2 linked regions of the Flocculibacter collagenilyticus genome follow. The protein of the gene in region 2 interacts with the protein of the main gene of each other region in a pairwise test. Links are inferred from orthologs where the notes say so. Each region holds a gene or a part of one and is shown on either strand. Other genes may lie near its edges. The genes, in order: lpdA and uvrD.

Evidence for each region.
Region 1: the proteins of uvrD (region 2) and lpdA interact in binary tests that used the Escherichia coli proteins (3 or more experiments, as listed by UniProt). The link is inferred for Flocculibacter collagenilyticus from one-to-one orthologs.

Annotation. Positions count from the first base shown.
Region 1 is NZ_CP059888.1:3,234,305-3,249,930, forward strand. Bases 11,890-14,777 are described here. They hold lpdA (dihydrolipoyl dehydrogenase), read right to left. Parts: upstream 14,102-14,777; coding sequence 12,677-14,101; downstream 11,890-12,676. Other genes in these bases: HUU81_RS14400 (tRNA-uridine aminocarboxypropyltransferase), read right to left, coding at 11,890-12,536; aceF (pyruvate dehydrogenase complex dihydrolipoyllysine-residue acetyltransferase), read right to left, coding at 14,290-14,777. Also shown: HUU81_RS14365 (gluzincin family metallopeptidase), read left to right, coding at 1-982; HUU81_RS17540 (TonB-dependent receptor), read right to left, coding at 1,050-3,545; HUU81_RS14375 (hypothetical protein), read right to left, coding at 3,864-4,328; HUU81_RS14380 (YebG family protein), read left to right, coding at 4,710-5,150; HUU81_RS14385 (glycosyltransferase), read right to left, coding at 5,305-6,639; acnB (bifunctional aconitate hydratase 2/2-methylisocitrate dehydratase), read right to left, coding at 6,775-9,372; HUU81_RS14395 (M13 family metallopeptidase), read right to left, coding at 9,670-11,745; more of HUU81_RS14400, read right to left, coding at 11,847-11,889; more of aceF, read right to left, coding at 14,778-15,626. UniProt on the Escherichia coli protein: Lipoamide dehydrogenase is a component of the glycine cleavage system as well as of the alpha-ketoacid dehydrogenase complexes.
Region 2 is NZ_CP059888.1:69,509-85,162, reverse strand. The notes cover bases 2,614-5,529. They hold uvrD (DNA helicase II), read left to right. Parts: upstream 2,614-2,945; coding sequence 2,946-5,114; downstream 5,115-5,529. Other genes in these bases: HUU81_RS00335 (tRNA(Met) cytidine acetyltransferase TmcA), read right to left, coding at 5,130-5,529. Outside these bases: HUU81_RS00355 (TetR/AcrR family transcriptional regulator), read left to right, coding at 1-298; HUU81_RS00350 (NRAMP family divalent metal transporter), read left to right, coding at 553-1,851; HUU81_RS00345 (PEP-CTERM sorting domain-containing protein), read right to left, coding at 1,972-2,580; more of HUU81_RS00335, read right to left, coding at 5,530-7,439; HUU81_RS00330 (DUF3010 family protein), read left to right, coding at 7,557-8,006; HUU81_RS00325 (porin family protein), read right to left, coding at 8,109-8,678; siroheme synthase CysG, read right to left, coding at 8,918-10,342; HUU81_RS00315 (phosphoadenylyl-sulfate reductase), read right to left, coding at 10,407-11,201; cysI (assimilatory sulfite reductase (NADPH) hemoprotein subunit), read right to left, coding at 11,173-12,933; HUU81_RS00305 (assimilatory sulfite reductase (NADPH) flavoprotein subunit), read right to left, coding at 12,933-14,750; HUU81_RS00300 (hypothetical protein), read left to right, coding at 15,051-15,654. UniProt on the Escherichia coli protein: A helicase with DNA-dependent ATPase activity. Unwinds DNA duplexes with 3'-5' polarity. Translocates on single-stranded DNA with 3'-5' polarity. Initiates unwinding more efficiently from a nicked substrate than double-stranded DNA.

The sequences.
Region 1 (15,626 bases), 3.2 Mb from region 2 along the record:
TTACGCACCTTTTTCACCTTTTTCTGACGGCGGAATGTTATTTCATAGTGGCCGCTTGTTTGCGTGCATTAATAGCTGTGATGACTCGGTAAATCAATGGCATTTAACCTTAACCATTCCTGATAATGAACATGCTATTGTGAACGGTGAACTCGTTACCAAAGCAGTAAGCTGGACTGATAGTAACAACGGTATGAATATTTATGTTGGTAAGCAGCAGCCTATAGTGACTGATAGTTTTATTGCTTTAATTGATAGTGGTTTACCTGAAAAAATAACGACATCACTTAATTCAGACATCCCCACATTCATGAATTACTTTGAAAAGCATTTAGGGAAGCTGCAATCTAACAGTAAGCCAACCCTTTTTGCTTCTTACGCCAATGCTAAAGGCGGCTCATCTGAAGGCGGTACATTGCCTAATCAGATTTTTATGCACTGGAATATGAGTAACCTCGAGAAAAAGGTTTCCGACGACCACTTTCTGCATAAAACATTATGGTTTTTTGCACATGAAGCAGCACACTTATTTCAGCACGTTCATCCCGCTGATGACAGTCAATCATGGATCCACGAAGGCCATGCAGATATGTTGGCAGCACATGCCCTCACCCACTTATTCCCTGACACCACAAACTATGTAACCAAAAAAATTGAGAATATGAAAAATCACTGTGCTGAAGGTATTGAGCAGTTTCCTCTATCTAAAGCTGCTGATAATGGAAAATTTCGATATTACTACACCTGCGGAATAACGATTTATCACGCCATCGAGTTATTAAGCCAAAAGCCGCAAAGTCTATTTAGTTTATGGAATCGTTTTCAAAAGGCTGTAGAAAGTGGTGAAGAGGCTAATCAAACGACATTATTAAAAATCGCAGATCAGCTCACTAATCATAAGGTTGCTGACAAAATGGCTCACTTTATTAACAACAAGCACCAAAACGGACAAGCAGCCATTAACCATCTAACAAAAACATAAGTAGCTAATTTAATGCACTTAAGGGGAGCTTCTGCTCCCCTCAATGATAATGATTAAAACACATTAATTAAAACTGACTACGAATACCCAGTACAATCCCTCTGCTAGGCAGCACGACTTCATCTTTTAAAAATGAGCTATGCACACGGCCCACTTGGTCAAATAAGTTATTCACTTTAATATAAGTGCTAAAGTATTGTTTAGCATAATCAAAATGATAGCTTAGGATTGCATTAGTCATGGTGTAGTTATCTGTTTCTGTTTCATTAGCTGCAATACGGCTTTGTTCAAAGTGATGCATTGCGTCTAACTGTAAGCTCCAATTACCGATTTCATAGTTAGCCATTAAGCCTAACCTTGCTGGTGGAATACGTGGTAAGTATTCGCCAGACGCTAATTTGCCACGAATTGTGTCTGCTTGCAGTGTAAACTTTAAGGCTGGTGTGTATTGCCACATCAGTTGTGCTTCCAGTCCATAAAACTCAGCGTCTCGTACTTGGTAGTTAAAGATAGGTAAGCCTGCCTCATCCTCATGCGCAGCATGCTCTTCTTCTGTTTCTTCGTGGTCATGATGCTCAGCACTAAAAGTGAGCCCAGTATCAGCTTGGAAGTAATAGTCATCTATTTGGTTATAAAAAACGTTTGCGACAAACCCTACATCACCTTCAAATTTTCTAAAACTTAACTCTATGTTATTAGACTTTTCTAGCTTAGCGGTGTTATTAGTGGCAATAAATTCATCGGCATGGTCGGCCTCTGCATCTAACTGATAAAGTGCGCCTACTTCAAATGTATTGGTGCCTATGTGTGGCCCAAATGAAAATAATTCAGATGCAGATGGAGCACGTTCTGCGTGTGTGTAGGATAACGCGATGTTGTAGCCTGGGGTGAAGTCCCAAACAATTCCTGCTGAAATACTCTTTGGTGTAAACGTTTGTGCAGGAAAGCTTGATGTATTTAACTCTAGTTCATCATGATGCTCGTCTTCTTCATGCTCTTCATCATCATGGTGTTCAGCGACATCTGTAGTTAGCTTAACCCGCTCAATTCTAGCGCCCAACTGAACCAGTACATCACCAAAGTGCTTTTCTTCCAGCCATGCAAGCGCGTAAGAGCGAGTTGTTGAAGGTGGTGAAAATGCTTCTGCGCCGACTACGTTAAAGTCGTTGTTTTTGTAGTCAAACGTGACTGCGCCGTGCCAGCCCGCATGTTCTTTTAATATTAAATCACTGCGTAGTTGCCATGCTTCAGTATTAAACACTGTGCCAACAATACCGTTTTCTACTTCTGCATGTTGGTAATCTGTGTAACCGACTTTAGTGTTTATAGCTGTTAGTACATTACTATCCAATGCTTTTTCGCTTAACAGTTGCCACCTATTCTGCTGCATTTGACCTTCAACAGACTCTTCATGCGCTTCATGCGCTTCATGCGCTTCATGTTCTTCATGTTCTTCATGTTCTTCGTGTTCTTCGTGAGCATGAAAAGGAATACCGTAATTACGTTCAAGCCGACCAAATGAAAATCCTACAAAGCCATCATCCATTAAATAACTTACGCCGACAGTACCGCCTAACGCTTTGGCATTGCTATTTTCAAGCTTATCCGTTGCTGTATCATGGTGCTCTTCATCATGTTCATGCGCTTCTTCGTCGTGATCATCATGCATTTCTGACTGGATGGGAATGTTATAGTCATCACCTTTGCGCCAAAAACCATCAAGATGTACCGCAACGTCGTCCTTGCCAGTACCAAACATAAACGCAGCTTCATTTTCATTCGCAACCGTATTATGGCTAGCTTGCCATTCAGCAATAGTGTCAGTATTTGTTGGTACTCGGTTATCAACAATGTTCACAACACCACCAATGGCTCCGCTGCCATAGAATAATGTTGCAGGCCCTCTTAATACTTCAACTTGTGTCACTGTTGCGGTTTCAGTGGCAACAACGTGATCTGGGCTGCCACGTGAAACGTCACTCACGTCTAAACCATTTTGCGCGATCATTACGCGCGGGCCATCTAACCCACGAATGATAGGGCTACTACTGACTGGCCCAAAATAAGAAGAATGCACACCAAGTTCTGTTTTTAATGTGTCGCCTAACGTTGAAGCATGTTTGTTTTTTAAGGAGTCACCTGCCAACACGCTAACTGGCGCAGACGATTCTAAAGTAGAGGCATGAAATGGGGTTGCGTACACATCGTAATGCTCCATAACCGATGGAGACAGCGTTATTTGATGCACCCCATCTTGGTGCATGATCTTAACCGTTTTAAAACCAAAGCCATCTGCTTTCACATGCAATTCATCAGCATGTTGATTAAGTGCAGCCTTGTTGGTTTTTTTCAACGGAGGAAGTGTTAATTCAAACTGTCCGTTTTCATCCGTTTGAGTCGTCAGTCTTGTGCCATGAAGATCAACTTGTGCGGACGAAATCGGTTTACCCGTAGGGTCAATTATTGTGCCCTTGATTAAGTGCCCTGTTGCAGCGTTATCAGCATAAGCAGACACAGAAGCCGCGGCTAAACCCAAAAGTATTGTATTTAATTGTGTTTTCATTTTGTTCATTCACTTGTAAAGCACTGCACCGCCAACAATACACCTATAGAAAATAAGTATTAGCTAGCCATACAGCATCAAATTTTATTAACTATAGCTACTGGTTAACATCGCATCAAAAAACACCAGCAAGTGTAGCCAGTATTAGTATGGAAAAATAAAAGTGCGATGTTATCGTTTCACTATGACAAATATAGGTAACACGCTATATCAACTGCATTTGAAGCATAGTTGGCAAAGATCACATGAATAAATATGACGAACATATGCCCTTCATAAACATCAAAAATAGTGAATAGCGTTATAAAGCCTTACGGCTTATAAGAATGAACGAGGTGGGCCGCGAAGGTAGTAAAGCGTGATTAATAGCGATGGAAAGTCAGTATCGAGCCGATTATTCAGCACGTCACTCATTTGGCTTATTTCAAAATTGAATAAACCGACACTGTTAATTCCAGTGTCCAAAAGATGAGAATACAAACACAGTAAGCAGTCTGCATAGGATATTGGCGTTGACTCTTCATTACCAATGTCAGTTGCGTGAACGGCTTGCTTTACCTTTTCAGTGCCTTCTACATCTGTAATGGCACTAGCTACTATGCTATTACCAGTTGAGTGAAGGCCATGCTGGGTTTGTATTACCGAGTGGTTAAAGGAAGTAAGCGAATAATGCGTGAGATCATGGTTAACGAAAGCAATGATCGCAAGCATTAAAGTGCAAGATAACCAATGGTTAAATTTACTGCTGCGCTTGTGCATTGTAAGGGTCTGTTGACCTTTCATTTTCGTCTCTATTATTTGCTCATTTTTTTACAACTGCAATCATATAAAAAAAAAGCCAGAGAAGTAAATAGCCTCTCTGGCAAACCAGCACATTTAAGACCCGTGGAGGGACTCTGAAAGTTAAACCACACCTATATTAAAAGACAAATACAGCAGCAACTTATCGACCGTTAAACAATAAGTTAAAAAATAATTTTTAACTAAGTGTAAGCAACTTTCGAAATCTATTATGCATGAACAAAACCCATTTGCAAATGATAATTATTACTATTTGAGAAATATTTGCATTCTTTCTTTACATAATAAAATACTACTGTATATTTAAACAGTAAACTATACATCGTTGTATCAAAGTAAAAGATAAATGATTAGGGGCAAGTTATGGCTGTTGAAACTCGTTACGTAATAATTAGAACTGTAAACAATAAAGGAAAAGAAGTGATGACCTTTACTGATAAAAAATCTGCTGATGAATACGATCGTATGTTAGACATGGCAGAGCATTTAACAGTATTGTTAGATGAGGCACCACTCGCCCTTGATGAAGCAATGAAAGAAGAATTAAGCGTATTTTTAGCAAAGAACAGAGAAGACGTGCTTATCGCCCTGCAAGCTAAGAAAAAAGCAGCTGAAAAGTCGTCAAAAAAAGCAGACACTAAGTCTAATAAATCTACCGAGGCAACTAGCAGTGATGAAGACGCTGACACAAAAAACGTTCTGCAAGCCGATATAACAACCTTACCAGATACAGATACTGCAAATGCCGACACCGAGCTTGAGAAAAATAACGACTTTATTATTGAAAAAGAAGACGCCGCATAAGTTGCGGCCAATAAAAAATAGTGTCACTAATTTTTAAGTACGGATTTTTAAGTACGGATTTTTAAGCACTGGTTGTAAGCATTAACTTATAAACAGTGCCTTCTAAATACGCCCTACTAAACACAGCCCAGTAGCGCCCGATTACGGGCGTTTGTTATGATTCAGGCTCAACTTTATGCTTATTTTTTTCTTCAATCCATTGAGACATGTATTGAGTACTTTTCAATGAGTGGTGGCGAAGCATAGCACCTGTAAAATTATTTAATCTATGCTGACCAAGGTGTTGTAACACATTATTGATTCTGTCAATAAGCGCCTTACCGATCACTTCAGCATCATAAATTTGATTAATTATCTGAAAACCATTTTGCTGCGCCTGTTGCCAAGCAGTTGAGTCTGAATACAGCGCAACCGCCTGCTCTACAAATGAATCAACATCATCTTCAATATAACCAGACCATGGTAAAGTGTTCTTAGCTTCATCTGTAAGAGTTGCTTCGCCCCCATCAACACTAACACGTGATTCAGAGGAATATTCAAGCCTTGGTATACAACTCATTGCCTCAACGCCAATAGTTGATGTGACATTAGGCGTACCAGCCTGCATCGCATCAATTAACTTACCTTTAAGGCCTGCCCCAAAACGCAGTGGTGCTAAACACACCCTTGCTTGTTGCATTTCATGTTGTGCATCTTCAACCCACCCTTTCACATAAAACCCAATTTTCGGATTATGTAACTGCGTTGCTTTTTTAGGAGGGTATGAACCGCAAACCCGAATACTTGCTTGCGGTAAACGCTTTCTAATTTTTGGCCAAATTTCTTTATAAAGCCACAATACGGCATCCCAATTCGGCTCATGACGAAAACTGCCAATTGAAATGAAATCCGTACGTTGCTCAAACGTCGGCAGCGTGTCAATTTCATTTGATGAAATATTTTCAACCATGAATGGCGCATGCTGTAACAATGCAGGATCAATGTTAAATTGCTCTTGTAACAACTTCATTTCAGCACTCGAAATAATGAAAGTAAGATCACAACGCAAAATTGCTGCAATCTCTCTTTTCGCATAATCTGAATGCCAATCTTCTTGTTGAATATCTCGATGCTGTTTTAATGCTTTGTGTCGAGCTTGGCGTAAGAAGTGTAAATCTTCGCTTTGTAAGATCCTAAGTGCCGAAGGACAGTTTTTCTCAACCCGCCATGCAAACTGCTCTTCCATCATGTAGCGGTCAAACACCACAATATCTGGTGCTAATTCAGAAATATATTGATCAAAGCTACTGTCGTTCAGTGCAATACTTTGCGTTGGCACATTCAACATAGCCAAGTCTGCCATGTGCATACTTAACTCAGCAGGGCTGGCGAAGGTTACTTGCCAATCTTGTTGACGAAATAACTTTATCAAAGAAAGCATATTACTGCCCGCAGCTGATGACTTCGGCTCTGGCCACACATAGCCAATTATCAATACGTTCATGGTCATATTATTCACTACTTGTTTCTTATCGCCACACTGGGCGCATGTTGCCAGACATAAAAAAACGCACCTTACAATAAGGTGCGTTTTTATTAAAGTGTATTGTTAAAACGGTGTGTTAAAACAATTTATTCCTCAGCATTAAACCGCTTGTTGAATAATCACTGTTTCCGCTTTTTTAGTGTAATGCGGCATCTTATGGAAATTTAAGTAACGGAATGTATCCGCTGCTGTCGCATCGATTTGCTTCGCATATTCCATGTATTCTTCAACCGTTGGTAAACGACCAACAATTGCACCTACCGCCGCTAATTCAGCTGACGTTAGATATACATTCGCACCATTACCTAAACGGTTAGGGAAGTTACGCGTAGAGGTAGACAATACCGTTGCTTTGTCTGCAACACGTGCTTGGTTACCCATACATAGTGAACAGCCCGGTGTTTCAATACGCACACCTGCGCGGCCGTATATGCCGTAATACCCTTCTTCCGTTAATTGATCACGATCCATTTTAGTTGGCGGTGCAATCCATAAACGTGTCGGTAATTCGCCTTTGTGCTTATCTAGTAATTTACCAGCAGCACGGAAGTGACCGATGTTCGTCATACATGAGCCGATAAATACTTCATCAAGCTTCTCGCCCGCTACTTCTGATAATACTTTTGCATCATCAGGGTCGTTTGGACAACATACAATTGGCTCTTTAATGTCAGCAAGATCAATTTCGATTACATGCTTATATTCAGCATCTTTATCTGCTTCCATTAACTCAGGATTAGCTAACCAGCTTTCCATCGCTTGAATACGACGCTCAATAGTACGAACATCACCGTAACCTTCAGCGATCATCCACTTAAGCATTACAATGTTAGATTCTAAGTACTCTTTAACTGACTCTTCAGAAAGCTTAATCGTACAACCTGCTGCACTACGCTCTGCTGATGCATCTGAAAGTTCGAATGCTTGCTCAACAGTTAAGTTTTCAAGCCCTTCAATCTCTAGTACACGACCTGAGAATTCGTTGATTTTACCTGCTTTCTCTACAGTTAATAGGCCATTTTTAATGCCATATAACGGAATTGCGTGCACTAAATCACGTAATGTAATACCCGGTTGCATTTCGCCTTTAAAGCGAACTAATACAGACTCTGGCATATCAAGCGGCATTACACCTGTCGCTGCTGCGAATGCAACAAGACCAGAACCAGCTGGGAATGAAATACCCATTGGGAAACGTGTATGCGAGTCACCACCAGTACCAACTGTATCTGGTAACAACATGCGGTTTAACCACGAGTGGATAATACCGTCACCAGGACGTAGAGAAACACCGCCACGATTCATAATGAAGTCTGGTAATGTGTGATGCGTTTCAACATCAACTGGCTTCGGATACGCTGAAGTGTGACAGAATGATTGCATTGTTAAGTCAGCTGTGAAGCCTAAACATGCTAAATCTTTTAGTTCGTCACGCGTCATAGGACCTGTAGTGTCTTGCGAACCAACCGTTGTCATTTTCGGTTCACAGTATTGACCAGGACGAATACCAGCAACACCACACGCTTTACCAACCATTTTCTGTGCTAGCGTGAAGCCTTTGCCAGAATCTATTGGATCAACAGGCTTTTTGAAGATATCAGTAGAGCCTAAACCTAGTGCTTCACGAGCACGGTCTGTTAGACCACGACCAATGATAAGTGGAATACGACCACCAGCACGTACTTCGTCAAGTAATACGTTTGAGCTTAGCTCAAACTCAGAAATTACTTCATCAGTACCTGAACGCTTAACAACGCCTTCGTATGGGAAAATATCAATAACATCGCCCATATTCATTTTTTGTACATCAAGCTCTATTGGTAATGCGCCTGAATCTTCCATTGTGTTGAAGAAGATAGGAGCGATTTTACCGCCTAAACATACACCGCCGCTGCGCTTGTTTGGAACATGAGGGATATCATGACCCATAAACCACAGTACCGAGTTAGTTGCTGATTTACGAGACGAGCCCGTACCAACTACATCACCAACATACGCTAATGGAATATTATCTTCTTGAAGTGCTTTAATTTGCTTAATTGGGCCAATTGAGCCCGGCTCGTCAGGGTTAATACCATCACGTTCCATTTTTAGCATCGCTAACGCGTGTAATGGAATATCTGGACGAGACCATGCATCTGGTGCAGGTGACAAGTCATCAGTGTTGGTTTCACCAGTGACTTTAAATACTTTAACAGTAATTTTTTCAGGTACTGCCGGCTTGTTTAAGAACCACTCTGCATTTGCCCATGATTCCATTACTTGCTTAGCATATTTATTGCCAGCGTCTGCTTTTTCTTTAACATCAAAGAAAGCATCAAACATCAATAATGTTTTACTTAAGCCTTCAACGGCAATTGGCGCAAGCTGGTCGTTATCAAGTAACTCAATCATTGGCTGAATGTTATAACCACCTAACATAGTGCCCAATAATTTCGTTGCTTGTTCAGCGTCCAAAATTGGTGATGTTGCTTCGCCTTTTGCGATAGCAGCTAAAAAGCCAGCTTTAACATACGCTGCATCATCTACCCCAGGAGGTACGCGATCAGATAATAGTTCTAGTAAAAAGGTTTCTTCACCAGCAGGTGGATTTTTAATTAGTTCTACAAGTTCTGCTGTTTGCTTGGCATTTAACGGCTTAGGTACAATGCCTTCTGCTGCACGCTCTTCTACGTGTTTACGATATTCTTGAAGCACGACTGTGTCCTCTTTATCTTAAATGTGCGTGGTTAGTTGACTGCTTAGTTTACACTCACGAACGTTGAGTTTTTGTCATTCGACAATAACCACATCCTATAACGGGTTTAGAAAGTGTAGTACATCTGTCACTACCCACTTTAAATCTTTGATTGATATGGTTTACGTGGACGTAAAGTATAATAGGAATAAGGGGAAATTAAAATTGGATAACTATAAATAAAAAATATAGTTAGCATAATAGTGATTTATATCAAGCCAGCAAAAAATTGCTGGCTTGTTCATAACAGGAATTAATTACCAAATTTTTACGCGATCTTCAGGCGCAATATACATTGCATCACCTTCCTTCACGTCAAATGCTTGATAAAACTCAGGCATGCTTGCCACAATACCAATTACACGGTATTGGCTTGGTGAGTGCGGATCTGTCATTAGACGACGACGTAACTCTTCATCACGATATTTACGACGCCATACTTGCGACCAACCAATGAAGAAGCGTTGTGTACCTGTGAAGCCATCCATTACTGGTGCTTTTTTGCCATCTAGTGATAATTCATAAGCTTTAAGTGCAACCGTTAAGCCACCAAGATCACCAATGTTCTCACCTAGTGTTAGCTCACCATTTACTGATGCATCTTCAAATGGTGCATAAGCAGCATATTGGCTAGCTAATTTAGCGCCACGAGTTTGAAACTCTTTTAAATCTTGCTCGGTCCACCAGTTAACTAGGTTCCCGTCACCATTATATTTTGCGCCTTGGTCGTCAAAGCCATGGCCTAATTCGTGACCGATAACGGCACCAATACCACCATAGTTTACCGCGTCATCCGCTTCTAGGTTAAAGAAAGGTGGTTGTAAAATTGCCGCAGGGAATACGATTTCGTTATTAACTGGGTTGAAGTATGCATTCACCGTTTGCGGTGTCATATGCCACTCTGAACGGTCAACTGGCTTGCCAATTTTGCTTGCCATGTCTTGATATGTCCACTCGCTAAAGCGGGTAAAATTGCCTACTAAATCGTCTGCTTTAATGTCAAGATCTGAATAGTCTTTCCACTTATCAGGATAACCAATTTTAGGTGTGAACTTACTTAACTTAACTTTAGCGGCTTTCTTCGTTTCTTCAGACATCCACTCCAACTCATCAATCGCAATACCGTATGCTTTAATCAGGTTATCCACCATCTCTTCCATACGTTCTTTTGCTTCAGGCTTGAAGTACTCTTTCACATACAACTGACCTAAGATTTCACCAATCACGCCATTGGCACTATCTACCGCTTTTTTCCAGCGCGGCTTTTGCTCTGCCACACCACTTAACACTGTGCTATGGAATGCAAAATGACGGTCTACTAGTTCTTTATGTAATAGGCTAGCTGCACCATCAATAGTATGGAACATCATATAGTCTTTAAGTGTTTGAATATCTGTGTTCGCGAATAGCTCACCAAATGCTTCAAAGTAAGAAGGCTGGCTAACAATAATAGACTCAGCTGATGCTAAACCAACTTGTTCAGCGTATTTGTCCCAAGGAAACTCGCCCATGGCTTTGTTCAAATCAGCCGCACTGTATTTGTTGTAACGCTTAGTTGCATCACGCGACTGCACACGCGTCCAGTGATTTTCAGCCAGTTTCTTTTCAAATTCAAACACACTCTGAGCCGCTTTTTCGGCATGTTCGTGACCCGCTGCTTTTAGCATATCTGTCACGTATATGATGTATTCTTTGCGAATTTTTTCAAATTTTTCTGCGTTTTCTAAGTAGTAATCGCGGTCTGGTAAGGCTGTACCACTTTGATAAGTGTATACCGCGTATTCTTTAGAATTCTTAGCATCATTGTTTACGTACCAGCCAAACGGAGTGGTAACGCCTTTTTTCTGTAAATATGCCATTGCCGCAACGTAATCGTCACGCGTATTAATTGACTTAATCAGTGTAAGATCAGGCTTAATTGGTGCAAGCTTTAATTCTTCAGCAAGCTCTGTGTCCATGTAAGCCTTATAAAAGTCGCCTAACTTCTGCTCGTTAGAGCCTGGCGTTGCATTTTTATTTGCTGCAGCTTCTTCAATCAGCTTTTTCATCGCATTTTGCGAATCATCGTATAGCTTACTAAAAGAGCCATAGTTTGAACGATCAGCAGGAATTTCTGTTCTTTCAAGCCACTTACCATTTACGTAAGTATAAAAGTCGTCAGCTGGATTAACTGACTTATCAAAATTTTCTAATTCAACACCTGAGATAAGTTGTTGTTTTGACTCTGCCACTTCGCTTTTTGTGCTACTCGCAGTTTCTGAGTTTTGCGGTGAGCATGCAGCTAAGCCTAACGCTAGCGCAACACCAGCAGCAATTGCTGTTACTTTTTTCATGAAAGTTCCCGTAATTATTATCAGTAGCGCAAGTGTGAAATTTTTTCCTTGCACAATGTAGTTATTATTATGTTATTCGACGACCGATATTACCTGTTTAACTACAACTTTTCAAAATCGCCAAAATGATTGGTTTTATTTGCCATGTAGCGTTTTCTAAAGGCAATAAAATGTGCTTCTAATGCATCAGCCGCTGATTGCGCTTTTATTAACTCTAGCGTCATTACCGCCACCTCTGCCGTACAGATATGGTGATCATGGTAGCTGCTACGCATTTGATAATTTGATACTGTTTCAGGCGCAAAACTTAATACAGGAAACTGATTAAGCCATGGGCTTTTGCGAAACATTTTTTTGGCTTCACGCCATGTCCCATCTAAAAGAATAAATAAAGGGCGCTTCGTTGTATCGGTTAAGCTTACCTGCTGAGTCACACGCTCTGGTGCGACACCTTCTTCAGGAAAAATCACATATGGTTGCCACTGCGGATCATTTAATAGTGCCAGCATTTCTTCGCTTGGTTCGGTTCTAGACCACAGAAACGCAAAGGTATCTGCAACAACATCCGCAATTAACTTACCTGTATTAGACGGCTTTAATGGCTCAGTTTTATACATAATTAAGCAAAACGCAGCATCTAGCTTCACCTGTTTAACATCTGCACATATACACATCGTATGTTGCAATAAGCATTCTTCACAACGTACGGTTTTAGAGCCTCGCGCATTAAATGGTTTTGTTGAATTTGCTTTAAGCACTTGTCTTAATTGACTGACAGCATTTATTGGCATGAGCTTAACTTTAAAAATTGATGGGAGGCCAATGGATGAGCACTCTTGTTCTGCTAAACAAAAAGCCGCTTTCTAATAATAGATAGCGGCTTTAGTATTACTCTTATTTAGGCCATTAGGACGTATTAGCCTAATAAAACCTATTTTTTCTTTTTCGCTTTTGCGTTTGGTAAGTCGGTAATTGTACCTTCGTAAATTTCCGCCGCTAAGCCAATAGACTCATTTAGTGTAGGGTGAGCATGAATGGTTAATGCGATATCTTCCGCATCTGCGCCCATTTCAATGGCTAAGCCAATTTCACCTAACATTTCACCGGCGTTAATACCTACAATTGCACCACCCACTACGCGATGGGTATCTTTGTCGAAGATTAGCTTAGTGAAACCTTCTGTTCTTGCCGATGCAATTGCACGGCCTGACGCTGCCCAAGGGAACGTTGCTGATTCAACATTCATACCTTGTTCTTTTGCTTCTTTTTCCGTAACCCCTACCCAAGCCATTTCTGGATCAGTGTAAGCAATTGAAGGAATACATTTTGGTTCAAAGAAGTGCTTTTGACCCGCAATTACTTCAGCCGCTACGTGTGCTTCATGAACAGCTTTATGCGCTAACATTGGTTGACCAACAACATCACCAATTGCAAAAATATGGTTCACATTCGTGCGTAATTGGTTATCAACATTAATAAAGCCACGCTCATCAACATTAACACCTGCTTTAGCAGCATCCATTAAGTTACCATTTGGACGACGGCCCACAGCAACTAAAATCGAATCATAACGCACTGGCTCTGCAGGCGCTTTTTTGCCTTCAAATGTTACATATAAACCGTCATCTTTCGCGTCTACTGCTACAACCTTAGTTGACAACATAACGTTGAAACGGTCTTTATTATATTTGGTATACGTTTTTACTACGTCTTTATCCGCCGCAGGAACTAGTTGGTCAGCAAATTCAACAACACTGACTTTTGAACCTAGCGCGCTGTATACCGTACCCATTTCAAGACCGATAATACCGCCACCCAGTACCAGCATTTCTTCAGGAATATTTTTAAGCTCAAGTGCACCGGTTGAATCAATAACACGATCATCTTCAGGAATGAACGGCAACGCTACTGGCTCTGAGCCCGCAGCAATGATTGCATTGTCGAATGTGATAGTAGTGCTACCGTCTTTACCTTCAACCTTAAGCGTATTTGAGCCGGTGAATTTACCGTAGCCGTTTACTACTTTCACTTTACGCATTTTAGACATGCCGTCTAAGCCTTTAGTAAGTTGGCTTACTACGCTGTCTTTCCAGTCGCGAATTTTATCAAGATCAATTTGTGGCTCACCAAATGTAACACCATGAGATGCCATATCTTTTGCATCATCAATCACTTTAGCCACGTGTAATAACGCTTTTGAAGGAATACAGCCAACATTCAAACATACGCCACCTAAGGTGTCGCGCGCTTCAACTAATGTTACATCTAAACCTAAATCGGCTGCACGAAATGCTGCTGAATAACCGCCAGGACCTGCACCAATAACGACTACTTGCGTTTTGATATCGTTGCTCATTGCTAACCTCTGTTGTTCTTAATGCGAGATGCCCATAGCAAATTTCTAACATCTCTTTGAATTATTTTATTAACCATCATGTCTTATGCGACAAAGCGATGGCAAGTTTATCATTGTGTTGTTGGTATGTCGCCCAATCTAACCAATTAATAACGGTAAACATTTGGTTTACCGTTATCGAATTTAAATTAAAGGACTAACTTACGAATATCTGACAAAACACTGCTCACGTGCACTGCAAACCTTGCCGCTACAGCACCATCAATAACCCGATGGTCGTAAGACAAGGAAAGTGGCAACATCAGTCTTGGCACAAATTCAGCACCATCCCATTTAGGTTTCATTTCTGATTTAGAAACACCTAAAATCGCGACATCTGGCGCATTCACAATAGGTGTAAATGCAGTTCCACCAATACCACCTAAGCTTGAAATGGTAAAACAGCTACCTTGCATATCGGCTGCTTTTAGTTTTCCATCACGTGCTTTTTTCGAAATTTCCATGAGTTCTTTTGAAATTTCATTAACGCCTTTCTTGTCTACATCACGCACCACTGGCACAACCAAGCCATTTGGAGTGTCTACTGCAATACCAATGTGAACGTATTTTTTCATAATTAAGTGTTCACCATCTTCATCCAGTGAAGAGTTAAACACAGGATAAGTCAGTAGCGCATTTGCACAGGCTTTCATAATGAAAACAAGTGGCGTAATTTTTAAGTCGGCTTTTTGTTTGGCCAGTAACGCATTTTGCTCTTTACGGAATGCTTCAACATCTGTGATATCTGCTTCATCAAATTGCGTTACATGTGGGATAGTAACCCAGTTGCGATGTAAGTTAGGACCAGATATTTTCTGAATGCGCGTTAATGCAACCTTTTCAACTTCACCAAACTTTGCAAAATCGACTTTTGGCTGAGCAATAACCTGAAGGCCACCGCCACTTGCGCTGACATTTGACGCAGCCGTTGCTTTAGGTCTTGATAATTCGTACTTAACATAAGCTTGCACGTCTTCCTTAAGAATACGTCCTTTGCGGCCTGTGCCTTTAACTTTAGTAAGATCTACCCCGAATTCGCGGGCAATTCTGCGTACTGATGGTGTAGCATTCACTAAGCCACCCGCTTGACGCTCGCCCGCTGAAGGGTGATGCGGAACAGGTGGCGCTTTTTGTGCTGACGGTTGCGCTTTTGATGCTTGCGGCTGGCTGCTAGCTTGCTCGGTGCTTTTTCCTGTGCTTTGCTCAGCATTTTGCTGACTTGCTTTAGCTCCACCACTTTGGCTTGCAGATTCAATCATTACGATAACATCGCCCATGGCAACTTTACCGCCTGTAGAAACCTTAACCTCCGTTACTTTTCCAGCAAACGGAGACGGCACGTCCATAGTCGCTTTATCGGTTTCAAGGGTAATTAACCCTTGCTCAGCTTCAACCGTATCACCCACAGCGACTAAAACGTCAATAATATCAACTTCGCCTTCTGTACCAATGTCTGGTACTTCTACCGCTTGTACTTGCGCTTCAC
Region 2 (15,654 bases):
AAGCGTATTTAGAACTTTGCACTTAAATTCACGCCTTTATCCTGAATTTATCACAGTATCCACTATGGGCACGCGTCGAGAAGAGTATCAGCGCATGGCGAATATTTTACTTCGCTTTGAATCTCAGATGACGGTAAATAATCCACACAGTGCTGCCAATATGGTGATACATACGTTAGTGAATGGCTTAATGGACAAAGTGCTGTATCCCGAATTAACCCCAGCGATTGCAAGCGAGCTGTCATTAGACGGTTACGCCAAAGAGTTACCTACAATGCTTATCAAATACTTACGTTGAATTTAGAACACTAATCGTGCAATAAATGATTCACAACAGCCACCAACGTATCGTATAGTTAACCAGCGTTCTGCTTCATCACGCTACCGCTCTGTCACTCCTAATAATATACCTAAACATTTGGAGGGATAGTTAGACAACAAGTCATTGAATCTCTGCGAGCTTAGGTAAGCTAAGTGATGGGATGAAAGCACGCAGTCAACAACGCTGCATCTTCAAGTGGTACGAATATAACAATAATAAGATGGTGGTTTATGCTACTTACCCGCATTTTTTCATTGCTTGGCCCCGGTATAGTGTGGGCGGCTACCAGTATTGGCGTATCTCACATTGTGCAATCCACACGCGCTGGTGCTGATTTCGGCTTTGCTTTACTTGGCTTTATTTTATTAGCTCACGTCATTAAGTATCCATTCTTTTTGTTCGGCCCTACTTACGCCAGCACCACTGGAAAAAGCTTACTCGACGGCTATAAAGATGTAGGTAACTGGGCATTCTACCTGTTTTTGCTGCTCACCTTTATTACCATGTTCTTTGTACAAGCGGGCGTTACAATTGTGACGTCTGCACTCGCCCTCAATTTGTTTGGCGACCTCTTGAGTTTATCGCAGTGGGCAAGCTTCATTTTATTTACCGTCATCGTTATCTTAATTATTGGCCGCTACGCCCTACTGAATCGCTTGTTGAAATGGATGATGCTAATACTTGCTGTTTTTAGCGTACTTGCATGGTTAGCGGCTATCTCACGACTGGGCTTTACTCCAGCTAGCGCTATTAATACCAGTGATATGTTTAACACGCTAACTGCCGCAACCAGTATTGCGTTTATTGTTGCATTAATGGGATGGATGCCTACTTCGTTGGAAGTGTCGGTTTGGCATTCGCTATGGACCTTATCACGCAAGCAATCAGGTAAATTAATTGGCGTTACAGATGCCACGCTAGACTTTAAAATTGGCTACTTAACAAGTTTTATACTGGCCATAATTTTTACCTGGCTTGGAGCATTACTGATGTTTGGCCAAGGGGTTTCGTTTGCTAATTCAGCCGCTGCATTTGCTAGCCAATTAGTTAGTATTTATAGTAGCGCCTTAGGTGAATGGAGCTGGAGTTTAATGGCGGTGATCACTTTCATTGCACTATTTTCTACCACGTTTGCCGTGTCTGATGGCTTTCCACAAGTATGGAAGCGTGCCTATGTTATTCATCAGTCGAATAAAGTAACACCGATTAATCATTCGCAAGAGGCCAACGCCGATAGGGTTAATGTAATTAGTAATCGCGTGTATGTATCTAGCTTACTCATGTTAGCAATAGGCGGTTGGTGGATCATTTACGATTTTACTGCGGACATCAAAGCGCTATTAGACTTTGTCACCACAGTGTCATTCGTTAGCGCACCGATTTATGCTTGGCTTAATTACAAAGTGATTACCTCTAGCAAAGTGCCTTTAGCGCACCAGCCAACAGGTGTGTTTAAATGGTATACCTTAAGCAGTCTATCGTTATTAACTATATTTAGTGGTTATTTTTTGTATTGGCGATTTGGCTAACTAATTAGCCAAGGGTGTTGAGCTAAACAAGAGTGTGGTGTAAGCATGTGTGAGATTAATGAGCCGCAGGGGGCTGCGACTCATTCAATGTGCAATATGTTTAATGCCTATGTGTGTAGATTATGCAATGCGGCGCACACCGATCATCATTAGCCCCAAGGCAATAACAAAAATAGTGGCTGGCTCAGGGATGGTTGCAACACCCAATATTTCAACATCGTCGCGTGAGTCATCAACCCAAACCATAAATGCAGAACCTGAAAAGCTGCCATTAAATTCAAATGGCCACTCTGATTCAAACTGCGGGCCAGTTAGGCCAATTGCTGAATTACCTATTGTGATGTCATTTAATGCCGATAAGCTAACTTCTGAAAAGTTAATGTCATCGCTTGAATCTAAGTCGCCAACAAAAATATCAAAAATACTGACTTTATTTGAAAAAACAAATAATAAGCCTTCATCAGGATCGCTAGCAAAATCACTTGAAGAACCCGCATCCAGATCATTGCCATCATTCAATGATGACAATACACCTAAGCCGCTATCATCACGAAACACACCAAGATCGTTACCCACAACTTGGCTCCAACCTTCAATTTGATTACCCGATGCATCAAAGTTACCAGTCCACGCTGTTACAGATAATGATAAATTACCCGCGGTGAACATCATTTCGTTTGCCACCGTTTCATTATTGTCATCCCAGAACGGAATGTAATGATCTGCCATAAGCGTAGCCGAGGCGTTAAAAGAGAATACACTTTGACATAAGCAAAGCACAAAAAGAATGGACTGTTTCATGAATGGATTACTTCTTATTAGTGGTACAACAAAATTTTTATGCTTAAAGCAATAATCAAACCAACTTAAAAAGCCATTATAAAACATCAACTTTACTGCTTCTAAGTAACGAGCAGCATTTCTTATGTAAAATTTACTGACAATATTTTATTAGCGATTTTAATCTTATTTCCATTTCATAATTTTTAACCACTGTTATAATATACAGCACTTTTTATCTATTTTTTATACCGCTCATCGGCAGTCGACACATCTCAATGCTGTTCAGGTGACCAGAACTAATCAGGCGAATTATGGACGTTTCTCATCTTATTGAACATTTAAATGACCGCCAGCGTGAAGCGGTATCGGCACCATTGCAAAGCATGTTAGTGCTGGCAGGTGCTGGCAGTGGCAAAACCCGAGTGTTAGTACACCGCATTGCTTGGCTGATGCAAGTCGAGCAAGCGTCACCGTTTAGTATCATGGCTGTTACCTTTACTAATAAGGCGGCTGCTGAAATGCGAGGCAGAGTGCAAACTTTAATGGGCAGTCATGTTGGCGGGATGTGGCTTGGCACATTTCATGGGCTAGCCCATCGATTTTTACGCACACATTTTCAAGAAGCAAGCTTGCCTGAGACGTTTCAAATTTTAGACTCTGACGATCAATATCGCTTTATTCGCCGCACCCTTAAAGCATTAAATTTAGACGAGAAGCATTACCCACCCAAGCAAGTGCAATGGTTTATTAATAATAAAAAAGATGAAGGGCTGCGCCCACAGCACATTGAAAGCTACGATCACACCGAAAAGCAAATGCTAAAAGTGTACGCAAGTTATCAAGAAGCCTGTGACCGTGCTGGTTTAATCGATTTTGCAGAAATTTTGTTACGCGCACACGAAACGCTATTAAAGCATCCACCACTATTGCGCCATTACCAACAACGCTTCGAGCATATTTTGGTAGACGAGTTTCAAGATACTAACACCGTACAATATGCTTGGTTGCGACTGTTAGCCGGAGAACATGGCAACATTACGATAGTTGGAGATGATGATCAGTCAATTTACGGCTGGCGCGGCGCCAAAATAGAAAACATTCACAAGTTCACCAATGACTTTCCTAACGCGCAAACAATACGGCTAGAACAAAACTATCGCTCAACTAATACCATTCTAAAAGCAGCCAACCAACTCATTGAAAATAATAGTGCGCGTATGGGTAAAGAATTATGGACTGATGGCGATGCAGGCGAGCCAATCTCACTATACGCTGCCTACAATGAATTAGACGAAGCAAGGTTTATAGTTAACGCCATTGAGCAATGGTCAAGCAAAGGTAATACATTAAACGATGTCGCCATTTTATATCGTAATAATGCTCAATCGCGGGCACTGGAAGATGCGATCCGTCAGGCCAATCTAAAATACCGCATTTACGGTGGGCAACGCTTCTATGACCGACAAGAAATTAAAGACTCGTTGGCATATTTGCGCCTTATTACAAACCGCAATGATGACGCTGCCTTTGAGCGCATTATCAATACCCCAGCAAGGGGGATTGGTGAACGCACATTGGCAACCGTTCGAGACACCGCTAAACAACATGGGGCAACGCTGTGGCAAGCTGCGTTAACCTGCATTAATGACAAGCTTTTATCTGGCCGAGCAGCGAATGCCATTCAGCACTTTATTGATACGATTACAGCGTTTGAGCATAATATTGCAGACAAGCTCTTACATGAACAGGCAGACAGCATTATTCGTGACAGTGGCTTGTATGCCATGTATCAAGCAGAAAAAGGCGAAAAAGCTAAAACCCGCATAGAAAACTTACAAGAATTAGTCACGGCTTGTCAGCAATTTACGCCCAGTGAAGATACGGAAAATATGACGCCATTACAGGCGTTTCTATCACAAGCTGCACTTGAAGCAGGGGATGATCAGGCCGATGAATTTGAAGATGCGATACAATTAATGACTCTGCATTCTGCCAAAGGGTTAGAGTTTCCATTGGTATTCATGGCAGGTGTTGAAGAAGGCATGTTTCCAAGCCAACAATCGGCGGAAGAACAGGGCCGATTAGAAGAAGAACGGCGCTTATGTTACGTAGGCATTACGCGTGCAATGCAAAAGCTGTATATCAGTTATGCAGAAACACGCCGTTTATATGGGCAGGATAAATACCATCGTCCTTCGCGCTTTATCCGCGAAATCCCTGATGAATGTATTGAAGAAATACGCATGCGTGCAGCCGTCACTAGGCCATCAAATGCAGGTCGATTTGCTCCTGCAGCTAGCCATGTTGCTTTCGAATCAACCGGATTTAATTTAGGGCAACGTGTACTACATCCTAAATTTGGTGAAGGCACGGTATTAAATTATGAAGGAAGTGGCGACAGTGCCCGCATACAAATTAATTTTGATGCGGTGGGCACTAAATGGCTAGTGACAGGATATGCGCGATTAGAAGCCGTATAGGCGCAAATTGCGTTATTAAACCACTTCATCGTTAGAGAGCAGCTTGCTAACCACCGTGCGCATTTGCTGCTCTAGCTGCTTTTTGCCACTCAAACCTAGGTGTGTGCAACATTCAGCTAAGGCTTTATTTTGTAATACTCGCATGATCAGTAAATGGCTGTCATTCACTTGGTTGTTCAATTGGTCATTCGAATAATAAGTGCTTAATACACCACTCACTAGCTGCTTTATTACGTAGTGCTTTAACACAACCTCAACACTGAAATAATCTTTATTAAAATGAGCATAGGCGTGTAACGTGGTAATTTCGTACTCATCTAACGAATTGTGTATTCGTGGCGTTATTCGACTAGGCGCTGTAGTAGCTTGCGAGGTGGTTACATTTAACCTGTCGGCCTTTTTAGCAAAAGCGGCACTGAACAACTCGCACACTAGCGCAGCGTCCAAGTCAGCAAATACGGTACTTAACTGGATGGGAAAACTCGCGCAAAATCGTTGATATGCAATTGCCGCAATGGTATTACCTTCATCGTCCAGCGGTAGCAATAACGCAATACTGTGTTCGCCACTGGCTGCATCGCGTTTATAACCACAACGAATCGGCAAATAGCCTGCTTTATACCAAAAGCGGAGTAGCGATGTCGATGCACCAAAACTGGTTGATAATAAATGGAACTGGGCGTTGATGTAATATTGCTTCAAATAATTAAGAAAGTCAGAGCCTATTCCACACTCTTGTACATTAGGCTCAACGGCAATACGCACAACCCGCGCTATCTTTAGGCTGGCAGATTGGGGAATGCCACAGTGATTAATTAATGTTTGCGCCATTAAATGCCCTTGTGGCCTGCGCACACCTTGGCTAATTTCTTCAGTTAACTGTGTAGGTAACTCTCCTTCCTTAGATACTAACGTAACCGCAACAACCTGCTGTGAAACTGTTGCAATATGTACGTCTAAATTTGGTGCATCAAGTAAATATTTTAAATCTTGCGGTGTCGTTTGATAATGCGCTAATACCAGTAGTTCAAATACTTGCTGCAATAACTCATCGTCATTGCTTAGGGTTGTTGCAGTTATTAAGTCAAACTTTATCGCATCTGGCTCTACATTCGTCTGACTCAGCGCATGTGTATGTTTGCGCGGTGCGAGTAACAAGAGTTGATTAGTCCAACGCTCTAACGGGCAGCCTTGCCGCCAGCGAATTGGTGCACTCATTGTGACTTGTCGCCAATCTGGTGTTAACTTATTCAACACTTGTTTGAATCTAACATCAAAGCCTCTACCCGTCCCTTCATAGCCATGAATCGTGGTGGAAAACACAAGACGAGAGTGTCCTGATAACATAGCCGTCAAAATAGGCGTTGGAATGGCAGCAGCTTCATCCACAAGTACTAATTGGTAATGATTAAGTTGCTGCTCTATTTGATCGGGTGGAATAAAGGTAAGAGTTCTCTGTTCACCACCTTCTGTAAGCAGCGTGATAGAGGCAGCACCGCTCCACGGCGCGTTTAGCAAATACTGGCTTGCTTGCTCAAATAACGGTTTTACCGCAGAAATAGAAGGTGCCACTACCGCAATATGTGACAATTTAGACAGTAATAATTCAGCCGCGGTAATACCTAGTACACTGCTTTTACCTCGACCTCGGTCAGCTTTAATCACTAACGGTCTATTACGGTGTCCCGTGACCACCTGCTTAATCGCAGTATATGCGTCTAATTGATCTGCCGTTTTAAATCGCTCATCGACAAGCTCAGTGGTGGTGTTGATGTGCGATGCTGCGAGTAAATAACTGTCACTAAATAAACGAGCCTTTGCGTGAGATTGACTTGATGTTTTAACTGCATCAGTTTCAGTACAATCACTAGAGACATCGATAAAACGCTGTTTAAAATGCTGCGTTATTTCATCAATTTTATATGGATACACACACAGTGCATTGTTTTGATGATCGATATGTTGCAACCACGTGTCATTGTCAGGACTCAGTATAATGAAAAGGCCACCAGCACGAACACAGCCAGATATGATGCCTAGCGCATTTGGACTTAAACCATCAAATCCATTGTAAATGACTACATCATACTCAGTGCCTAATAACTGCTTAGCTTTTTTAATCGGAAATTTCTGCACAGTGCACGAGCAGGTAAAGTTAACGTCGTCCTTATCGGCCAGCAGTGCAACATCAATGTTAGGCAAATGTTGATGAAACAACTCGGTCAATTTTACGTTGATTAACGCCACCTCTCCTTTAAGCCACATAATGCCCCTGTAGCCATATTGATTTAGCTTATCTAAGTAAGACGTTACAATTGTATTCACAGCACCCCATTAATTTAACGATGTGGTAGTCTCAAGCAAAAATAGTACATCACTGAAATTACTTATTTATCTAATAACACGTATAATAACAAACAACATAAAAAGTGAGGAAAGATTATGAAAGTTTGTGGTGTTGATATCAAAGGTAGCGAAGCAATTATCGCTGTTATTTCTTATGATCGAGGGCTAATTGATATTGACGAAGTAAGATTACGCAAACTCACTCTTCATTACGATAAAGACGCTGAAAAACTGCAAGCGTTTCAAAACACATTCAAAAAGTTTTTAGACGACTATAAAATTGAACGTGTTGTAATACGTGAACGTCCACAAAAGGGTAAATTCGCAGGGGGCGCAATCGGTTTTAAAATAGAAGCAGCATTGCAGTTAATTACAGATGTTCAAGTTGAGTTTATTAGCCCAACCCAATCAAAAGAGTTAATCAAGAAAAATCCAATCGTAGTAGACATTAGAGATACTGGCTTAAAACAGTTTCAAGAGTTGGCATTTAGCACTGCCTATTCGTATGTAATGAAAACTAAATATATCTCTGACGAAGATATTTAAAATACTTTTTCTATAAACTTTTATCTCTCTTAATAAGCATGCTCATTAAGAGAGATATAAGCTCAACTTCTAATTCAACTACTAGATAGTCACTTGAATAAACTAGAAATGGTAGTTAAAACCCAAACTGATACTTTTCCAATTTTCACTATTGCTAATGTGATCCGCATCAGGCAGAAATTGGAATTCACTGTATAAACTAATGTTCGCATTTAGCTTATATTCGAGGCCTGCTCCGAAACTATAGCCATTCTCTGTATCCGTTTGCACATAAGGTTCAACCAGCGTCACATTATTTTCGTCAACCAAAATGATTGCATAGCCTGCTGCACGAACCTCACTAGTCGTCCAGCCTACAAGCCCATATATGTCTACTGACGAGCTAAGTGGATATGATCCTTTTAGGGATAAACTAGCTTGATGCTTAATTTTATGGCTAAAATCACCGCTAAATTGCTCACCAGAAATTCCTTTCAATGCACGCATTTCAAGTGCTAGATGCTCATTGAATTGGTATCCTAATGAAGCGCCAAGTAGCTTATAGTCGTTGGTAGATATTTCCTGCGCACTGTAAGCGCCGCCAACATACCAATCACTACTTTCATTCGCTTGCACAGGAGAAAGTGAACTTCCTAAAATCAAGAAAAAGACACTAGGTAATATTTTACTCATTAAAAGTCCTTGTATTTAATATATAAAAATTAGCCTACAATCAACCATGTCGATAACGATAGTGTCACTTTCTTCGTCACACAAAAAGTAAATCAAATATAAAGATACAGATAGCAACTACGACAAAGCTACAACCTTAATTACGGCTAAGTATCGAACTATATTTGTTAACAGGCTTGTAAGCTTTTGTATGACAAAGAGAAAACCGATTGGTTCACAAATGTGAAATAAAAGTTTCTTTACGCCGTCAGATCTTCAGCCATACCTTGGCCTGTCTGCGCTCCCGCTGCCTCAAACCATTGACAAGTGTTACGTAAACTCACGACTTCACCCACTATCACCAATGCGGGTGAACCGATGTGATTATCTGCCGCCATACTTGGTAATTGCGCTAAAGTCCCTGTTACAACGCGTTGCTGTGAAGTAGAACCTTTTTCAATAATAGCCACCGGTGTATTCGCATCGCGACCATGTGTTAATAATGCATCGGCTATTTCAGGTGACTTCATTACGCCCATATAAATCACTAATGTATGGTTCTCCCGCGCCATTGCTTGCCAATTAACAGGCATGCCATTTGGCTGGCAGTGTCCAGTTACAAACTCAACACTTTGTGCATAATCTCTATGGGTGAGTGGAATGCCTGCATAAGCCGCACAACCTGCCGCTGCAGTAATACCTGGCACAACTTGAAACGGAATATTATGTTGAACTAACTCTTCAATTTCTTCTCCGCCACGACCAAAAATAAATGGATCGCCGCCTTTTAAACGACACACTTTATGGCCCTGCTGTGCCAATTCGACTAGCATCGTATTAATTTGTTCTTGAGGGACGGAATGAAAACCGGCTTTTTTACCAACTGAAATCAGCTCTGCATCACGACGCACTAAGTCTAATACTTTAGGTGAAATGAGTCGGTCGTAAACGACAACGTCTGCTTGTTGCATTAACTGTAAAGCACGAAGCGTTAATAGATCAGGGTTACCAGGTCCCCCGCCCACAATATACACTTCACCTTTATCATCAGATTCTGGCGCATCAAGCATGTTCTTTAGGTCGTGCTGTGCAGCTTCAATTTGGCCTTTGGCGACTTTAGACACCACTTGGCTATTAAACACCCGTTCCCAAAATTGGCGACGCGCTGCAAATCCATTAATTTTATTTTTTACCTGATCACGAAATCCACCCACAAGTGTTGCCAATGCGCCAATGTGCTGAGGAATAAAGGTTTCTAATTTCTCACGTAGACGTCGTGCTAATACTGGCGCCTTTCCTGCGCTAGAAATAGCAATCGTAATTGGATCTCGGTCTACAATAGACGGAAAAATAAACGTTGAACGCTTCGTATCATCCACCACATTCACAAACATGTCGCGTGCATTTGCCGCGTCGTATACTGCTTGATTAACTGCTTCATTATCTGTGGCAGCGATAACCAACACATAGCCAGAAAGGTGTTCTGGCGAGAATACATCGATCACTTTGGTAAGTTGATGCTGCGCTATGAAGTCTGTAGTTTCGTTACAAAACTCAGGAGCTAATAATGTAACTTTAGCGTTTGCATTCACCAACGTGCGTGCTTTTCTTAATGCGACATTACCACCGCCAACAACTAAAATTTTGCGGTTAGAAACCTGAGTAAAAATAGGTAAATATTGCATGGCACGCTCTAACGTTGAATATACGGTTTAGTAAAGAAATAAAGGATAAAAAGAGTGACGGTAATTAAATACCGTCACCGTCAATGTGTAGACCACATTCTCGAGACATCCCATTGAAGCGAGTTTCTTCTTCAGTCATGCCAAGCTCTAATGGACGTGTGGTATGTACGTCACCCACTGAAACATAGCCGGCTTCCCATAGCGGATGGTAAGGTAAATCATTATCTTGTAAGTAGTAATGCACATCTTTGTTAGTCCACTCCAACATTGGATAAACCTTCACCGTGCCCTTGCTAATTTCAACAATATCCTTGTCTTCACGAGTGGATGATTGAGTACGACGTAAGCCTGAAAACCATGTACCAACCTTCAGTTGCTCAATTGCTTTTAACATTGGCTCAACTTTATTAAGCTGATTATAACGCTTTAACCCTACTTCGCCCTGTTCCCACAATTTACCATGCACTGCTTCTTGCCATGCTGGTGTCATATTGCTGCGATAGACATGCAAGTTTAACGACAGTTGCTGCTGAAGTTGATCAATAAACTGATACGTTTCAGGAAATAAATAGCCAGTATCTGTTAACACCACTGGAATATCAGGCTGTTGTTCAGTGAGCAAATGCAGCATTACGGCAGCTTGAATACCAAAACTTGACGACAGCATCGGACTGTCAGGCAAATTCGCTAAACACCACGCCACACGCTGCTGTGGTGTTAATGGCTTAAGCAGCGCATTAATCTCGCGTAATGCTTGTTGTTGCTCACCCTCAGGCAGTGTCAGTATATGCTTATACGACACTGCGCCAGCCTCACTTAGGCTGGCTTGCTTAGGCTTGGCCAACGTTGATACCGTCATGGAAATTTTGCCCCCTAACCGGTCTGTTTTCAGTTGCTGATAGCACGCCAGCGCGCACCACAAAATCACCAAACCCTTCATCAGCGTTACGCTCTTTGGCATAACGCGCTAATAGTGAATCAAGCGATGTTAAAATCGTTTGTTCGTCTACGTTTTCCATATATAACTTGTTAAGGCGTGTTCCTACGCCATCCGCACCTAAGTAATAGTTGTATTTTCCTGGGCCTTTACCAACAAATCCCACTTCTGCAGCAAACGGACGTGCACACCCATTAGGACACCCTGTCATACGCATTACTATTTCTTGATCGCTTAAGCCATACTTCGCCATAATATCGTCTACTTTACTTACTAACGTTGGCATATAGCGTTCGGCTTCTGCCATCGCTAACGCACACGTTGGTAAAGCAACACAGGCCATGGTGTTTTCACGTACTTTCGAAATGCGTGGCATTAAACCATGAGCTTGCGCCAACCCTTCAATCTCTGACTTATGTTCAGTGGGTATATTGGCGATGATTAAGTTTTGATTTGCCGTCATACGCAAATCACCTTGGCCAATAGTTAACATTTTTTCAGCAATTAACCGCAATCCCGTTTTAAATTGATGTGTGTCGGTATCAATAATACGGCCATTTTCAATAAATAACGTTAGATGATGATTGCCATCTACACCTTCAACCCAACCATATCTGTCACCCTGTTGGGTAAACGTAACAGGTTTTGCCGGCTCAAACTTAATACCTGCATATTCTTCAACGGCTGCGCGGAATGCCTCTACGCCCATACGATCAATCGTATACTTTAAACGAGCATTTTTTCGGTCAACACGATTACCTTCGTTACGTTGAACCACTAAAATGCCTTCTGCAATTTTTAATGTGTCTTCAGATTTAATAAAGCCTAAGTCTGACGCTAAACGCGGGTATGTTTCATGATCGCCATGGGTAGATCCCATACCTCCACCAGCTGTAACATTAAAACCAACCAACTGATCATTTTCGATAATGGCAATAAAGCCCATGTCGTTTGTATACACATCTACATCATTGTGCGGTGGTACAGCAACGGCAGTTTTAAATTTACGTGGTAAATAGGTAGGACCGTATATTGGTTCATGGCCTTCTTTAGTATGTTTCTGTACACCACTTTTATATTCTTCACCGTCTAACCAAATATCACAAAATGCGCGTGTTTCTGGTAATAAGTGCTCACTGATTTTTACTGACCACTGATACACTTCTTGATGAATGTGTGAAGCAATCGGATTGGGGTTACACATTACATTACGGTTTACATCGCCGCAGGCCGCAATCGAATCTAGCTCTACGGTATTCAGTGCCTGCATTAACGGTTTCACATTGGGTTTTAAAATGCCGTGATACTGAAACGTTTGGCGCGTAGTTAAACGAATGCTGTTATATTCAGTTAGCTCGTCTGCCACTTTGTCCACTGCTAACCACTGTTCAGGTGTTGCAACGCCACCTGGCACACGTGCGCGCAACATAAAACTATATAATGGCTCTAGCTTTTGCGCTTTGCGTTCTGAGCGTAAATCACGATCGTCTTGTTGATAAAAGCCGTGAAACTTAGTGACTTGCTGATCGTCTTCCGCCATTGAGCCTGTTGTATTGTCAGCCAAACTTTCTTTAATGGTGCCACGTAAAAAGTTACTACGTGTTTTGATACCTTCGTTCGCTGCTAATTTTTGATTTTTGTTATTGTCGCTCATTAATAAACGTCCTTCTGGTAACGCTTTTGTGCACGTAATTCGGTTAAGTAAGCTTCCGCTTGTTCTTGATCTTTAGCGCCGTGCTGTTTAATTATTTCAATTAAAGCATGATGTACATCTTTTGCCATTCTGCTTGCGTCACCACACACATAAATATGGGCGCCTTGCTCTAACCATTCAAATACAGCTTGGCCTTGTGCTATTAATCGATCTTGTACATACACTTTTTCAGCTTGATCGCGACTAAATGCCACATCTAAGCGAGTCAGTAGCCCTTGCTTCTTATAGCCTTGTAATTCTGTTTGATATAAAAAATCTTGAGTAAAATGAGGATTCCCAAAGAATAACCAGTTTTTACCTGCTGCTTCATCTGCATCACGCTGCTGTAAAAATGCTCTAAACGGCGCAATCCCTGTACCCGGCCCAATCATGATGACAGGCGTGTCGCTATTCGCTGGTAATCGGAAATTGTTGTTTGGCTCAACATAAACCTTAACATCACCGCCTTCTTCAAGGCGCTTAGCTAAGAACCCTGAAGCACCACCTTGATGTACATGACCAAAGGCGTCATATTCCACTAGGCCTAATGTTAAGTGTACTTCTTCTTCGGTTTCAGCTTGGCTTGATGCTATTGAATATAAGCGAGGCGTTAATTTACGTAATATTCCAGCAAAATCTGCCGCGCTTACCGTGTCTGGATATTCACGCACAACATCAATTACTTGGCGCGTTGCAATGTAATCACGCAACCCTGCGCCATCGCTAGCAATGTGTGTCAGCGCTTCATGATTAATTAGCTCTGCATATTTTTTCACAAATCCCGGATGCAATAGCGTTAGCTCTAGCGCTTCTTTTAGTGCCACTTTAATAGTAAGCGAATGTTCACCCACATTAACTTCGTCATGTTCGTTAATGCTTAATAGCGCTAATAACTCGGTAACAATAGCGTCATCATTTTCAAAATACACACCCAGTGCATCACCTACTTGGTATTGAATGCCAGAATCGGCAAGATCTATTTCAATATGGCGTACATCTTTGGTTGAATTACGGCCAGTAATTTTCTGGTTTGCGACCAGTGTAGCCGTGAATGGATTTTGTTTCGTAAAGGTTTGCGCTGCCGCTGAAGCAGGTGTAGCCACACCCGGCATAGGAATAACCTGAGAAGTACTTTCATTGGAGCTTTCTTTTACTTCCTCTTCAAAGGTTTTAATCACCGCTTCAGACCATGTTTTAGCGTCGTCTTCATATTCAACATCACAATCTTGACGTGGAATAACGGCTTGAGCGCCTAGCGCCGCTAAACGCTCGTCAAAGTCTTTACCTGTTTGGCAAAACAGTTCATAAGAGCTGTCGCCCAATGCCAGTACTGAATATTTTAACTTATCTAATTTTGGCGCTTTCTTACTTGCTAAGAACTGGTGAAGAATTTCCGCATCATCAGGGGCGTCACCTTCGCCATGTGTGCTTACCAAAATAACTAAATGCGTTTCTTTCTTTAGCTGCTGCGGTTTAAAGTCAGCCATCGACGTTAACTTAACCGCCAAGCCTTGTGAACGGGCACTGTCTGCCAATGCTTGCGCGATCCCTTTAGCATTACCGGTTTGCGAACCATATAAAATGGTTAAAGTATCACCAGCCTGCGGCTGACTGGCTAGCATCGGCATTTGGCCACCAGCAAGCTGTGCATTCGCAGCAAGGTAACCACTCACCCACGCTTGTTGAATGGGATTCAATTCGGCCACTAAACCTTGTAGTTTAGTAATTTGTTCATTAGTAAGCGGGCTTGATTCCGCAGTTAACTGTGCAAGTAACATGAGCTAAAGACTTCTTTCCTATTTTCAGACTGCTGAAAGAATAGCGGTACAACCAGTAAAAAAGAAATATTAGAAAACTCTTTTTTATTACTTATTAGAATAACGAAGCTAATTTGTTGAAATGAGAGGTATCCCTGTAGGAAAAGGTGAATGGGTAACATTCATTCTGCCTAGCACAATTGAAAATGAAAGCTACACTTAATGATGTTTCATCATAATCGTTCATCTATTGATACAAGTAGATATTTTATTAACTTGGGTATTCATTCCAAAGTCACATTCATAAATCTGGAAAAAGCTATGTCACGTGCAATGTGGGTCATCGTTTTAAGCTGTTTGGTATTTAGCAACCAGTCATTTGCTGGAACAATTGACATTGGTGCCGATGCGGGTAAACGTGTCGCCATCGGAGCCACGTATAGTGACGGCTCGCACTTTTTATTAATTGCTAAAGAGCGCAATGGTGGAGTTCGCGTAACTATACCAGATCAAGAAAACGTTACAGACAGTATTGTAATGACAACGTTTCAGGGACGAGTGTTTAGTTTTAAATTAAGCTTATTAGGTATTGGGGCTGGAGGCTTGACGAGCATAGAGCCATTCTCAGTACCCGGCCTTGCCAGTACAGATGACAGTCAGTTTATTATTGCGCAGTTCAACATGAGCGAATACCTTTCAAACGGTATAAACTTTAACATTGGTGACACTTTTTCAGTTAATAATGGCCAAGTATCTGGTACTCCTTTCCTCGACATTTATGACGCATCAGCACTCTCGTTTGATCCTGATGTAACCGCTAGTTCATTACTAGACTCATCCTTTATATCCTCACTGCCTCGTTTTACGGGTGACATTGAAGTGCTAACCAACGCTAGCTTTTTTATACCATCACCTAGTCCGTTGC